4 regions of the Streptomyces sp. NPDC002057 genome follow, and region 3 is predicted to be linked to each of the others. Evidence: riboswitches for the same ligand, from Rfam matches in the RefSeq annotation. Region 3 holds a riboswitch; each other region holds the start of a gene.

Region 1 (3,372 bases), on a different contig from region 3:
CAACCCGGGCCGCCGCGCCGCGAAGCAGCTCTCCAAGGAGCTGTTCCCGGCCGAGTCCCGGATGTCCCGGCCGCGCCAGGGCACCGAGGAGACCGTCGCGGCGATCGACGCCGCCTCGGTCCGGGCCTTCTTCGAGGCGTACGTCCGGCCCGCCACGGCCACCGCCGTGGTCGTCGGCGACCTGACCGGCGTCGACCTGGACAAGGTCCTCGCGGAGACGCTGGGCGCCTGGACGGGCGAGCCGGGCGAGCCGCTCCCCATGCCGCCGATCACCGCCGACGACACCGGACGGGTCGTCATCGTGGACCGTCCCGGCGCCGTCCAGACCCAGTTGCTGATCGGCCGGATCGGCTCGGACCGGCACGCCTCGGTCTGGCCGGCCCAGGTCCTGGGGACGTACTGCCTGGGCGGCACCCTCACCTCGCGGCTCGACCGGGTGCTGCGCGAGGAGAAGGGCTACACGTACGGCGTGCGGGCGTTCGGGCAGGTGCTCCGCTCCGACGCCGGGGGGAACGGCGCCTCGATGCTCGCCATCAGCGGTTCCATCGACACCCCCAACACCGGTCCGGCCCTCGACGACCTGTGGAAGGTGCTGCGGACCCTCGCCGCGGAGGGCCTCACGGACGCCGAGCGCGAGACGGCCGTGCAGAACCTGGTGGGCGTCGCGCCGCTCAAGTACGAGACGGCGGCCTCCGTCGCCGGGACGCTCGCCGACCAGGTCGAGCAGCACCTCCCGGACGACTACCAGGCCCGGTTGTACGCGCGCCTGGCCGAGACCGGCACGGTCGAGGCGACCGCGGCCGTGGTCAGCGCGTTCCCGGTGGACCGGCTCGTCACCGTGCTCGTGGGCGACGCGGCGCAGATCGCGGAGCCGGTGCGGGCGCTCGGCATCGGTGAAGTGACCGTCGTGACGGGCTGATTCCGCCCTCTGCCACGACAACGGAGGACCCCGACGGCATAGTTCGTCGGGGTCCTCCCCTTTGTCCGTATTGGGGGTGACGGTGATCGTTTGCCCTGTGGCATGTCTTACAAAAAGCCGGTCTGGTTGGTGAATGGATGACGATCCGCATAGCGTCGGGCCGTCTGTTCGTCAGTTGCACGTGCCGCAGCCGCGGCATCGGACAGACATCGCCGAGTCCCCGTCAGGCGCGAGCCTGGGGAGCCGGGGACCCACGTCCCTGGGGTGAATCGGGCGCCTTCGTCTCGTGCGGAGGGGCTCGTAGGAGACCTTCCTGCTCCGAACCCGTCAGCTAACCCGGTAGGCGAGAGGGAAGGAAAGGATCAGCCCCTACATGGCGTTCACCCGTGCCACCGGGAAGCATCGTGGTTCGAGCCGGATGGCGCGACGCAGCGTGGGCTTCGCCGGCGCCGCGACGCTGGCCACCACCGGCGTCATCGGAACCCTCGCCTCCCCGGCGCTCGCCGCCGACACGGACAACCGCGGGGTCGAGGACACCGGGCTCACCAAGGTGATCACCGAGGACTCCCTCGTCGACCGGCTCAACGCCCAGGCCGCCGCCCAGGAGCGGGAGGCCTTCGAGGCCGCCGCCAAGGCGAAGGCCCAGGCCGAGGCGGAGCGCAAGGCCGAGGCCCGCGCCAAGGAGCTCCGCGCGGAGAAGGAGCGTGCCGCCCGTGAGGCCGAGCGCCGCCGCCTCGCCTCCTTCCAGCTCCCCGTCGCCGGCACGTACGTCTCCACCGGCTACCAGACCGGCGGCTCCCTCTGGTCCTCCGGCAGCCACTCCGGCATCGACTTCCACGCCGCCTACGGCAGCAGCGTCGTCTCCGTCGGCTCCGGCACCGTCGTCGAGGCCGGCTGGGGCGGCGCGTACGGCAACAACGTCGTCATCCGGATGAACGACGGCACGTTCACCCAGTACGGTCACCTCTCCTCCGTCGGGGTCCACGTCGGCCAGACGGTCGAGCCCGGCCAGCGGATCGGCATCTCCGGCTCCACCGGCAACTCGACCGGCCCGCACCTCCACTTCGAGGCGCGCACGACCGCCGAGTACGGCTCCGACATGAACCCGGTCGCCTACCTCCGGGCGCGCGGCGTCGACGTCTGACCCGAGAAGACCTGGCGCGGCGGGACCGCCGCGCGTCGCAAAAGCCCCGGCTCGTACTGAGCCGGGGCTTTTCGTCGGTCAAAAGGCGGCCATATTCCGCTGGGGCATCGGAAATTCCGGCGGGCTGCAATAGAGTCGCAGATCGGGCGCAGAACAGGCGCCGCTCGAATTGACTCGCGCAGACCCAAGGCGGAGGTCGGACATGCGCATTCCCGCGCACTCGGTATGCACGGCGATCCGGGACGACATCGTCTCCGGCGTCTTCGAGCGGGGCAGCCGGCTGACCGAGGAACAGCTGGCCCGCCGGTACGGGGTGTCCCGCGTCCCGGTCCGGGAGGCCCTGCGCACGCTGGAGTCCGAGGGCTTCGTCGTCACCCGCCGCCACGCGGGCGCGCACGTCGCCGAGCCCACCGACCAGGAGGCGGCCGATCTGCTCGACATGCGGGCGCTGCTCGAACCGCTGGGGGCCGCCCGCGCCGCCCAGCGCCGCACGGAGGCACACCTCAAGGTGTTGCGCGGCCTGGTCAGGCTGGGCCAGGAGCGGGCCAGGCGGGGCCAGGGCGAGGATCTGCGCTCCCTGGGCGGCTGGTTCCACGAGACGCTCGCACAGGCCTCCGGCAGCCCGGCCCTGACGGCGCTGCTGACCCAGCTGCGGCACAAGATCGCCTGGACGTACGCGGTCGAGCAGCCCGCCCATCCGGTGGAGGCCTGGGCCGAGCACGGCGCGATCGTGGACGCCGTGGCGCGCGGCGACGCCGAGCGGGCGCGGTCCCTGACGGCGCTGCACGCGGAGCGCTCGTACCCGCTGCACCGCCTCAAGAGGCCGGAGCGCGGCCGTGTGAGGGTTTCGCAACACGCAGTCAACACGGCGAGTGCCCGGAATTAACGCGCGCACCGTATACAAAGAATTGGAATTCCTGGGGTTTTCGGGTGCGGCGATCCCGTGTCGCCTCCGGCTGCCCGAAAGTCGCCTCGCGCTGCCCGGAACAGGAATAGCGAAAGGCCGCGACCACCGGAATTCCGGCGGGCACGGCCTTTCGTCGTACGGGGTGGGACGACCCGGATCAGACGGTCTCGGGGAGCTCGTTCAGACCCTCGGCGACCAGCTTCGCCAGACGGTCCAGAGCGGCCTCGGCGCCGTCGGCCTCCGAAGCGAGGATGATCTCCTCGCCGCCCTGCGCGCCCAGGCCGAGCACGGCGAGCATGGAGGCGGCGTTGACCGGGGTGCCGTCGGACTTGGCGATCGTCACCGGAACGCCGGAAGCCGTGGCGGCACGGACGAAGATGGACGCGGGGCGGGCGTGCAGGC
Region 2 (3,372 bases), on a different contig from region 3:
CGTCCGCACCGCCGGGCCTATTCCGGGAGGGTCCGCGTCAGACGCTGAGGCCCTTGGAGCGGAGCCACTGCGCCGGGTCGATGCCGTCGCCGCCGGCCGTGTGCACCTCCATGTGGAGGTGGGCGCCGGTGACGTTGCCGGTGGCGCCGACGCGGCCGATGGTCTCGCCGGTGCCCACGGTCTGGCCGACGCCGACCGTCATGGAGGAGAGGTGGCAGTACCAGACCTCGGTGCCGTCGGAGAGCTCCAGGACGATCCGGTAGCCGTAGGAGCCGGACCAGCCGGCGGACTTGACCGTGGCGCCGTGGACCGCCTTGAGGGGGGTGCCGGTGGGCGCGGCGAAGTCGAGGCCGGTGTGGTGGCCGGAGGACCACATGGAGCCGGACTGCATGTAGGTGGCGGAGAGGGTGTACGAGGAGAGGGGCATCGAGTAGCTCGCGGCGAGCTTGGCGAGGCGCTCGGCCTCGGCCTTCGCCTTGGCTTCCGCCTCCGCCTTGGCCTTGGCTTCCGCCTCGGCCTTCGCCTTCGCCTCGGCGGCCGCCTTCTCCGCCGCGTCGGCCTTGGCGGCGGCCTCCGCGGCCGCCTTCTCGGCGGCGGCCTTCTCCGCCGCCGCCTTGTCGGCGGCGTCGGCGGAGGCCTGCTGCTGCTCGGCCTGCTGGAGGATGCGGGCGCGCAGGGCCTCGCCCGCGTCGCCGGCGCCGGACGGCGCGTTCGTGGCCTGACCGGCCTGGTCGGTCAGGGACGCCTGGACGGTCTGCCCGCCCTGTGCGTCCCGCTCCTCGTCGAGCGTGGTGTACGTGGCGACGGTGAGCGGGTTGGGGTTGGCGCGGGCCGCGCTGACCGTCTCGTGGGTCTCCTCGGGGAGGAGGTCGCCGACGCCGGGGAGGTCGTGGGCGTCCGGCAGGCCGAGGTCGGGCAGCGATATCGCCACCGGCGGCCGCTCCTGCGCGGTGGCGAGGCCGCCCGCGCCGACGGCCGCGATGACACCGACGCCGAGGACGGTGGAGGAGCGGGCGAAGTTGGAGCGCTGCTTGACGACCCGGTGCCGGCCGCCGGAGCGGCTCTGGGCGCGGAGGGAATCCTCGGTGGGGTTCCACTCGGTGTCCGGAGCGGCGGGACCCGCACCACCACCGAAGGCATCGAAGGGGGCTTCGGGTGCGGGAGTGTTGGACGCCACGAAGGCGCGCTCCTTTCCTTCCTTCTCGCCTACCGGGTTAGCTGACGGGTTCGGAGCAGGAAGGTCTCCTACGGGCGCGTCGCACAGGTGCGAAGGGCCCGATTCACCCCAAGTAGTGGTTCCCCGGTTCCTTTTCAGGATTCGGCGCGTGCGCACGGTGCCGCCTCTTGCGACGGCTGGGACGACCGCGCTGCGTTATCGAACGTTAATAGACAGGGGGTCCCGATTCCAAGCCGTTCCTCTTGATCATTCATGGGATTGGGCGGGAATGGCCCGAGTTGACCCCCCTTCAGTAAGGGGCGGCCAAACCTTCGCGATCTGACGTTTCGTCAATTGTTATCGCAGCGACACCTCTCGACTACGACCGGTGACCGGGCCCGCCCGGCGGCACCACCGGCATCGTCCGGCGCCGCTCCGGCTGCCCCGTCGCCGGCCGGCTCACCGCGAGCAGCGCCATGTCGTCCGTCGACCGTCCGCCCGTGTGGAGCCGTACGTCGTCCACGAGCGCGTCGAGCAGCTCCTCGGGCCCCGGGAAGATCCGGCCGGCGAGGCGCGCCCCCGGGTCGTAGAAGACGCCCTCCGGGTTCCGCGCCTCGGAGAGGCCGTCGGTGTAGAGGAGCAGCGTCGCGCCCGGCGGGTACGGTCGCGCCTCGGCCCGGTCCGGCCACGCCGCCAGATCGCCCATGCCGAGCGGCAGCGCGAAGTCGCCCGGCTCCAGCGTGTCCAGGCGCCCGTCCGCGTACAGCATCAGCGGGGGCGGATGCCCGCGGTTGACGACCCGTACGGAACCCCCGGAGGTGCCGCCGTCGCCGCGCGGGATCTCGGCCAGGACGGCCGTGGTGAACCCCTCGAAGGCGTCCAGCCCGTCCCTGCGGGTGCCCTCCCGGGCCAGCGCCCGTTCGAGCCGCTGCGCCACGCCCTCCAGGGTCCGTTCCTGCTCGGCGGCCTCCCGGAACGCCCCGATGACGACGGCGACGGCCTCGACCGCGTCCATGCCCTTGCCCCGGACGTCCCCGAGCACGAGCCGCACCCCGTGCGGGGTGTCCTGGACCGCGAAGAGGTCGCCGCCGATGAACGCGTCCGCCTGCGCCGCCTCGTAACGGGCCGCGCACTGCAGCCCGCCGATCCGCTCGGCGGGCGTCGGCAGCACCGCCTTCTGCGCGGTCTCCGCGATGACCCGCGCGGAGGCGAGCCGCTCGCCGCTGCGGCGCACGACCCGGTTGATGAGGAGCGCGAGCGCGGAGACGGTGAGCACGGTCAGGGCCTCGGTGAGGGCCGGGACCTCGTAGACGGTGTCGTTGTAGACGTGCAGCCCGACGGAGGCGAGGACGGCCGCGATCCCGGTGAGGAGCGTCGTGAGGGTGGAGAAGAACGGCGCCGCGATCAGCGGGGCGGCGGAGAAGAGCGGCGCCGCGCTGTACTGCGGCGGGGTCAGGACGTCGAAGACGACACCGCCCACGATGATCAGCGGTGGCAGTGCCCGGATGAACCTGCGGGCAACCCCGTAGGGGCGGCGGCCCTCGCCCCTCCGCCCGCCGCCGATCCCTCCCAAGGGGTGCCCCACCTGTGCTCTCCTGCCCCGTCCGTCCCGGCGGCGGCCCGTACCGCGCGCCCTCCCAGGGTCGCCGCCCCCGGTGGGGGCGGCGACTTCCACGGGGCCGACTGGCGTACCGGCCGGGCGGCTCACCCCGCCGGGGCCCGGGGCGGCAGGGGGCGGCTCACCCCTTCCGGGGCTCGGGGCAGCCGCGCGTCCCCTCCTCCGCCAGCCGGCCGCCCCTCGCGAGCAGGGCCATCGCCGCCGCGCACACCAGGCCGACCGCGCACAGCGCGAGCCACGGCACCGCCGACCACCCGGTCACGTCGAGCAGCGCGCCCGTCCCCAGGTTCCCGAGGGTGATGCCGATCCCGCACACCGTGTTGTAGAGCCCGTAGTGGGTGGCCACCCAGCGCCCCCGGGACAGGGCGACCACGGTGTCCATCTCGTACGGGTAGAGCACCGCGTTCGCGACGGCCAGGACCGCCGCGCACAGCAGCAGCCCCACCAGGCCCCGCCCCAGGGCCGCCGGGACCAGGAAGGCTCCGCCCATCAGGGCGAGCCCGAGGACCAGACACCGTTCGCGGCTGAGCCGCCGCCGGCACCAGGCCGTGATCCGCAGCTGCCCGGCGAGGGCGACGAGGGCCGAGACGACGAAGAG
Region 3 (3,372 bases):
AAGAGCGGCAGGTCCGAGGCCTCGGAGGCGGCGTGCGCGACGGCGAGCGAGACGCCGAGGATGGCGTTGGCGCCGAGGGAGCCCTTGTTCTCGGTGGCGTCCAGGTCGAACATGGCCTGGTCGATCAGGCGCTGCTCGGTGGCGTCGTAGCCGACGAGCTCCGGGCCGATCTGCTCGATGACGGCGAGGACGGCCTTCTCGACACCCTTGCCCTGGTAGCGGTTCGGGTCACCGTCGCGAAGCTCGATGGCCTCGAACGCACCGGTGGAGGCGCCGGACGGAACAGCAGCACGGCCGGTGCTGCCGTCGTCGAGGCCGACCTCGACCTCGACCGTGGGGTTGCCTCGGGAGTCCAGGATTTCCCGGGCTACGACGACGTCGATGGACGGCACGAGCATCTCCTTTTTGGGATGTGACGCTGGATGTGACGCATGACCGGTGCAGGGTCGCTCGGCCTTGCGACAAGAGCCTAACCGGCTCGGGGGCTCCGGCCAGCCGGGCGCCCGCCCCCTGGGACGAAAAAGGACCCAAGGGCATGCATCTGGGGACGAAGGGCCCCGAATCTACTGGGCGGTAACCGTCAGGTCCTCCCGAAACGGGGGAACCCCGGCCCGGCGCGCACGGGGGAAGGGCGCGCCGGGTCGGGGTGGTCACCGCGGGAGGGTCGTGGGGGCCGCGTGAGCCGCCGGACTCACACGGACCGCCGGGCTCACTTCAGGTGGAGCTGCTGGCCCGGGTAGATCAGGTCGGCGTTCTCGACGACGTCCTTGTTCAGCTCGAAGAGCTTGGCCCAGCCGCCCTTGACGCCCTGCGCCTGAGCGATCTTGCTGAGGGTGTCGCCGGTGGCGACCTTGTACTCGCCGTCACCCTTCTTGACCGTCTCGCCGGTCGGCGTGGTGACGGTCTTCTTGGCGGCGGCCTTCGGCGCGGCCTGCTGCTGCGTCGCCTTCTTCGGGGCCTGACGCTGCTCGCTGCGGGTGGTCGGCTGCTCGGCCTTCCGCTCCTGCTGCGGCTGCTGGGTGTCCTGCTTCGGGGTGCTCTCGGCGGCGCCGCCGTCGTACGAGGCACCGGAGAGGCCCACGCCGCAGCTCGGCCACGCGCCCTTGCCCTGGCCCGCGAGGACCTTCTCGGCGATGGCGATCTGCTGGGACTTCGACGCCTGGTTGGCGGTCGAGGCGTAGGCGGTGCCGCCGTACGCGGCCCAGGTGGAGGCCGAGAACTGCAGGCCGCCGTAGTAGCCGTTGCCCGTGTTGATGGACCAGTTGCCGCCGGACTCGCACTGGGCGACGCGGTCCCACTCGGAGGCCGTGGCGGCCGAGGCGGTGCCCGCGGTCATCAGCGGGGCGGCGACGGCGACACCGGTGACGCCGACGAGCGTGACGACCTGGGTGGCCTTGGAGGGACGGCGGTGTTTGCCCTTACCGGAAAACAGCATGGAGATTCTCCTCACCGACGCCTGTGAGGTGAGCTGTCGGGTTCGGGCCGGAAGAGTTGCCCGGCCGCGTGTCCTAGCACGCGGCTTCACCCCAAGCCGATCGTCGGCCGTCTGTCTCAACGGCCGGGACCGGCACTTACCTTGGGTCCCCCACTCCTGCCTTCGGCGCTTACGCGACGACTGTTCCCATCGGCCGACGGCAGGATTCGGCGTTTCGGTCGACGGGGCCCGCGGTGGCGAGCGGTGACGACCGTAGACACAGACCCACCGGAAGTTCAAAGAGGCGTATTGCGGAAATATCGCCCCTCCTTGCCTTCCGGCGGGGGGTGTTTGCGCAGGTGAGAGGTGACGAAAGCAAACTTCGCGGACGTGACACGCCAGTTGGGGCGAAGAGACCCATGTCTCACTTGCCCAGAACCGGACATTTGACCCCGAATCACACCGCCGGCGCGGGCGAACCGTTCGTCAGGTCGAGGCTCTGACCAGGCAGGATGAGGTCCGGATCGACGCCCACGGTCCGCCGGTTGGCGTCGTAGAGGGCGGTCCAGCCTCCGGGGAGTTCGTTCTCCTGTGCAATGTCGGACAGGCTGTCGCCCGGCCGCACGGTGTACGCGTCCGAAGTGCCCTGACTGTCCGTTGCGTCCTTGTTCGTCGCTTCGTCGGTCACGGGGGTCGCCTCGGGCTCTTCCGCCAACTTGTCCTTGCCCGAGGCATGTCTACCGGATTCGGTGACACTGTCCTTCTTGTCGGTTTCATCCGGAGCCGCGTCACCCCGGTGCTTGCCGGTGCCGGGCGTGGCCGACGTCTCGTCACCTTCCGGCGTACCGGGCGTAACGGACGTATCGGGCGTACCCGGGGTGGTGGGGGCGGTCGGCGCGGAGGGGTCGGCCGAGTCCGTCGGAGCGGTGGGGCTCACCGGCGCGGTCGGCGTGACGGGCGCGGTCGGCGGGGCGGACGTGGCGGGCGCCGTGGGCGAGACGGGTGCGGTCGGGGAGACCGGCCCGGTGGTCTTCCGCGGGGCCTCGGCGGCCTCGCCGGCCTCCGTGGAGCCCTTGGAGCCCGTGGAGGCCTCCGGGAGCCCCGTGTTCCAGCTCGACTCCGGGACGGCGGCCGGGGTCGTCGGGACGGACGTGGGGCCCGGGTTCACCCCGGTGGCCTTCCCGTCGTTCTTCAGGCCGGCGATCGGCGCGCAGGTGGCCCACTCGGTGCTGCCCTTGGCGAGGGCCTTCTCGGCCACGGCGATCTGCTGGCCGCGGCTGGCCAGGTCGGGGCTGGGGGCGTAGGCGAGGCCGCCGTTGCGCTCCCAGCTGTCCTGGGTGAACTGGAGGCCGCCGTACATGCCGTTGCCGAAGTTGGCACTCCACTGGCCGCCGGACTCGCACTCGGCGACCCGGTCCCAGGTGGCGGCGTCGGCGGCGGACGCGGATCCGGTGGCGAGCAGAGGCAGCGCCATGGCGGATCCGGTCACGCCCGCGGCGACGACGATGGCGGGGGCCTGACGGGGGCGACGGTGTCGTCCGTTCCCGGAACGCATAGATGCGCCTTTCGCGTGACGGATGTGACTCGTGACGGCTGAGACTGCGGCGAAACGTAGCCGCATTCGAACACTCATCACAAGTCGATGGACCCGCGATCACGTGAAGATCACATTTCTGACGCCACGTCAGTTCAGTGGACCCGTACGGAAGGGGAGAACTCCACCGGAAGCGTGCGCAATCCCCGCATGATGAGCCCGCCGCGCCAGCGCAGTTCGGCCGGATCGGCGGCAAGTCGCAGGTCCGGGAGGCGAGTCAGCAGGGTGGCGAGCGCGGTCTGTCCCTCCAGGCGGGCGAGCGGTGCGCCCAGGCAGTAGTGGATGCCGTGCCCGTACCCGAGGTGCTGGTTGTCGCGCCGCGCGAGGTCGAGGGTGTCCGGCCCGTCGAACCGCTCCGGGTCCC
Region 4 (3,372 bases), on a different contig from region 3:
AGAAAAGGACCGAGATGTCCGAGAAGTCACGACCTGTCACCGGCGAGGAGCGCGAGGAAGGCAAGTTCCCCAAGGGGCTGGTCCTCCGCCTCTTCGCGTACCTGGTCGCCGGGCACCTCTTCGCCGGCTTCCTCTACCTGCTCTTCATGCTGGGCGGGCAGAACCAGTAGCGCGGCGCGGGCTCACGCCTCCGTGAGCAGGCGCTCCCGCAGGCGCTCGCGGGTCTCCGGGGCCAGCTTCAGGCCCTCCGTGAGGTAGGCGTCCACCGAACCCCAGGTCGCCTCGATCATCTCGAAGGCGCCCCGCAGGTACTCCACCCGCGCGTCGAACAGCGGGCTCAGCAGCTCCATCACCTCGGGCGACATCGCGTCCGCGTCGGTGGAGCTGCGGCGCACCTTGTAGCGGCGGTGCGGGTCGTTCGACTTCACGTAGTCCGCCTCGATCGCCTCCCGCTCGACCCCGACGGCGAGCAGGGTGATCGCTATGGAGAGCCCGGCGCGGTCCTTTCCGGCCGCGCAGTGCATCAGCGCGGGGAGGCTGTCCTCCGCCAGGGAGTGCAGGATCCGGCTGTGCTCCGCGGTCCGCTCGACCACCATCTTCCGGTACGAGTCGGACATTCGGGCCGCGGCCTTGCCCTCGCCGAGGATCTCCCGCAGCTGCTCGATGTCGCCGTCGCGGACCAGCTTCCAGAACTCCTTGCCGTCGGCCGGGTCGTTGAGCGGTATGTTCACGTTCCGCACGCCGGGCAGGTCCACGTCAGGACCCTCGATCTTCCGGTCCGCCAGGTTCCGGTAGTCGAAGACGGTGTGCAGTCCCAGCGAGTCGAGGAAGGTGACGTCCTCCTCGGTGGCGTGGGCGAGGTGGCCGCTGCGGTAGAGACGGCCGGGGCGCACGGCGCGCCCGTCCGTCGTCGGCAGGCCGCCCACGTCCCGGAAGTTGCGGACCTCGGCGAGCTCGGGCTCGGTCGCTTCGGCGGGCGGGACCTGCGGCAGCTGCTGCGTCACGGATGCTCCTGATGATCGACGTTCGGGTGCCCCGACACGAGGTCGGTTCCAGGGGCAATCATCCAGCCGGGACGGTGTCGGCGCACCCCCCTGGACGGGAATGGGTGATCTGTCCGAATTGAGGCCTTGCGTATAACGCGCCCTGGTTGCAGGCGAGATGAGCCGCGGCGCGTGAGCAGGGTCATAGAAGTGACGGATCGTGGCCGGAGGCCCGGGGCAATTGCCGTACGGAAAAAGGAAATCGAAGGACCGTCATCGACGGAGGGTGACCGGAATTCCGGGCGGAGGAGCGGGTGGGGAAAGCCGGCGGAAATCAGTGGCTTGTTCGTGCCGACCCCGCTCGTCTAGCGTCACCGTCAATCCGGTCGGACCGCCGAATCCTGCCACCGTCCGGAATTCCACCCATCCCATGCGTGGCAGGAGCGGGGGACCCAGGAAGTACGCCGGTCCCGCGAAGCAGGACGGCTTGGGGTGAAGCCGCGTGGACACGCGGCCGGGCATCTCCAGTCCGAACCCGACAGCTCACCTCGCAGGCGCCGGAGAGGAATTCGCCATGCCCGCGAAGGGTAAGCACCGCCGTACCAAGTCCAACCCCCTGACCCGCGGAATCGTCGCCGCCGGTACGGGAGGCGCCGTCGTCGCCCTCCCGCTCCTCGGCGCCACCGGGGCCCACGCCGCCACCCCGGCCGCCGTTCCCGGACAGGCCGTCACGGCCGCCGCCCAGGTGAAGGCCTCCGCCGCCGTCCAGGCCGCGCCCACCGCCAAGGCCAAGCCGAAGACGTACTCCGTCGTGAGCGGCGACTACCTGTCGAAGATCGCCGAGGAGCACCACCTCACCGGCGGCTGGCAGAAGCTCTACGCGGACAACCGCCAGGTCGTCGGCGAGAACCCCTCGCTCATCCTGCCCGGCATGAAGCTCACGCTCGGCGCGAAGAGCAAGGCCCCGGCCGCCGCGCCGAAGAGCGCCGCGCCCGAGGCCGCCCCGAAGGCCTCGGCCAAGAACAACGACGAGGCCCCCCGCGCCTCGCGCGGCGGCGAGCGCTCCGCCGCCCCGGCCGCGAGCACGGAGTCCTCGAACTCCACCGCGCCGTCCTCGGGCTCCTCCACCTCCGGCGCCTCGACCTCCGCGTCCGGCTGGGTCGCCCCGGTCGGCGGCGGCGTCTCCACCCCGTACCGCGCCTCCGGCTCCATGTGGTCCTCCGGCTACCACACCGGTGCCGACTTCATCGCCTCCTCCGGCACCACCGTCCGCGCCGTCGGCGCGGGCACGGTCGTCTCGGCCGGCTGGAGCGGTTCGTACGGCAACGAGGTCGTCATCCAGCACGCCGACGGCAACTACTCGCAGTACGCCCACCTCTCCTCGCTCTCCGTCTCGTCCGGCCAGACCGTCACCGGCGGCCAGCAGATCGGCCTCTCCGGTTCCACCGGCAACTCCACCGGCCCGCACCTGCACTTCGAGATCCGTACCTCGCCGAGCTACGGCTCCGACGTCGACCCGCTGGCCTACCTGCGCCAGCACGGCGTCTCCATCTGACGCACACCCGTCACCCGAGTGGCCCGGCACCCCGTGCCGGGCCATCGGCGTGCCCGAGGTCTATTCCGGCTTGGCAAATTCTTTATCGGTGGCATATGTCACCCAGCGTCAACCCCTCCTTACGGTCGCGTAGGTCACATCCGAAAGGGAAGGATGTGCTCCCGTGGCAGACGATTCGAGATCAAGAGACAAGAACGCATTCGGGTCGTACGCGGCGATCGGTGACAGTTTCACGGAGGGCGTCGGAGACCCCGGGCCCGCCGGGACGTACGTCGGCTGGGCGGACCGCTTCGCGGTGCTGCTCGCCGACCAGCTGCCGGAGCACGACGCCTTCCGCTACGCCAACCTGGCCGTACGCGGGCGCCTCCTCGACCAGATCGTGGCGGAACAGGTCCCCCGGGCGAAGGAACTCGCCCCCGACCTGGTGACCTTCTGCGCGGGCGGGAACGACATCATCCGCCCCGGCACGGACCCCGACGACGTCGCCGAGCGCTTCGAGCGCGCCGTCGCCGAACTGACCTCAGCCGTCGGCACCGTGATGGTGACCACCGGCTTCGACACCCGTGACGTACCCGTGCTCAGGCACCTGCGCGGCAAGATCGCCACGTACACCGCCCACGTCCGGGCCATCGCCGACCGCTACGACTGCCCGGTCCTCGACCTGTGGTCCCTCAGGTCCGTCCAGGACCGGCGGGCCTGGGACAACGACCGGCTGCACCTCTCGGCCGAGGGACACACCCGGGTGGCCCTGCGCGCCGCCCAGGTCCTCGGCCTGCCGGTGCCCGCCGACCCGGACCAGGCGTGGCCGCCGGTTCCGCCGCGCGGCACGCTGGA

What was found. Region 3 has a riboswitch for cyclic di-AMP ahead of ABT129_RS32175 (transglycosylase family protein). Riboswitches for the same ligand answer to the same signal wherever they lie in the genome.
Region 1: another riboswitch for cyclic di-AMP. It lies ahead of ABT129_RS18620 (M23 family metallopeptidase); the one in region 3 lies ahead of ABT129_RS32175 (transglycosylase family protein).
Region 2: another riboswitch for cyclic di-AMP. It lies ahead of ABT129_RS23005 (M23 family metallopeptidase); the one in region 3 lies ahead of ABT129_RS32175 (transglycosylase family protein).
Region 4: another riboswitch for cyclic di-AMP. It lies ahead of ABT129_RS25900 (M23 family metallopeptidase); the one in region 3 lies ahead of ABT129_RS32175 (transglycosylase family protein).

Annotation. Positions count from the first base shown of each region.
Region 1 is NZ_JBEOXR010000021.1:80,477-83,848, forward strand. It holds gene ABT129_RS18615 (M16 family metallopeptidase) at 1-919, shown strand, start outside; cyclic di-AMP (ydaO/yuaA leader) riboswitch at 1,120-1,280, shown strand; gene ABT129_RS18620 (M23 family metallopeptidase) at 1,293-2,063, shown strand; gene ABT129_RS18625 (GntR family transcriptional regulator) at 2,266-2,949, shown strand; gene ABT129_RS18630 (HPr family phosphocarrier protein) at 3,128-3,372, opposite strand, start outside.
Region 2 is NZ_JBEOXR010000030.1:80,306-83,677, reverse strand. It holds gene ABT129_RS23005 (M23 family metallopeptidase) at 38-1,177, opposite strand; cyclic di-AMP (ydaO/yuaA leader) riboswitch at 1,189-1,334, opposite strand; gene ABT129_RS23000 (PP2C family protein-serine/threonine phosphatase) at 1,536-2,741, opposite strand; gene ABT129_RS22995 (MFS transporter) at 2,896-3,372, opposite strand, start outside.
Region 3 is NZ_JBEOXR010000058.1:44,384-47,755, forward strand. It holds gene eno (phosphopyruvate hydratase) at 1-398, opposite strand, end outside; gene ABT129_RS32175 (transglycosylase family protein) at 710-1,435, opposite strand; cyclic di-AMP (ydaO/yuaA leader) riboswitch at 1,439-1,613, opposite strand; gene ABT129_RS32180 (transglycosylase family protein) at 1,872-2,969, opposite strand; gene ABT129_RS32185 (cytochrome P450 family protein) at 3,104-3,372, opposite strand, start outside.
Region 4 is NZ_JBEOXR010000038.1:30,658-34,029, forward strand. It holds gene ABT129_RS25890 (DUF6126 family protein) at 15-170, shown strand; gene ABT129_RS25895 (tyrosine-protein phosphatase) at 183-1,004, opposite strand; cyclic di-AMP (ydaO/yuaA leader) riboswitch at 1,394-1,553, shown strand; gene ABT129_RS25900 (M23 family metallopeptidase) at 1,558-2,538, shown strand; gene ABT129_RS25905 (SGNH/GDSL hydrolase family protein) at 2,702-3,372, shown strand, end outside.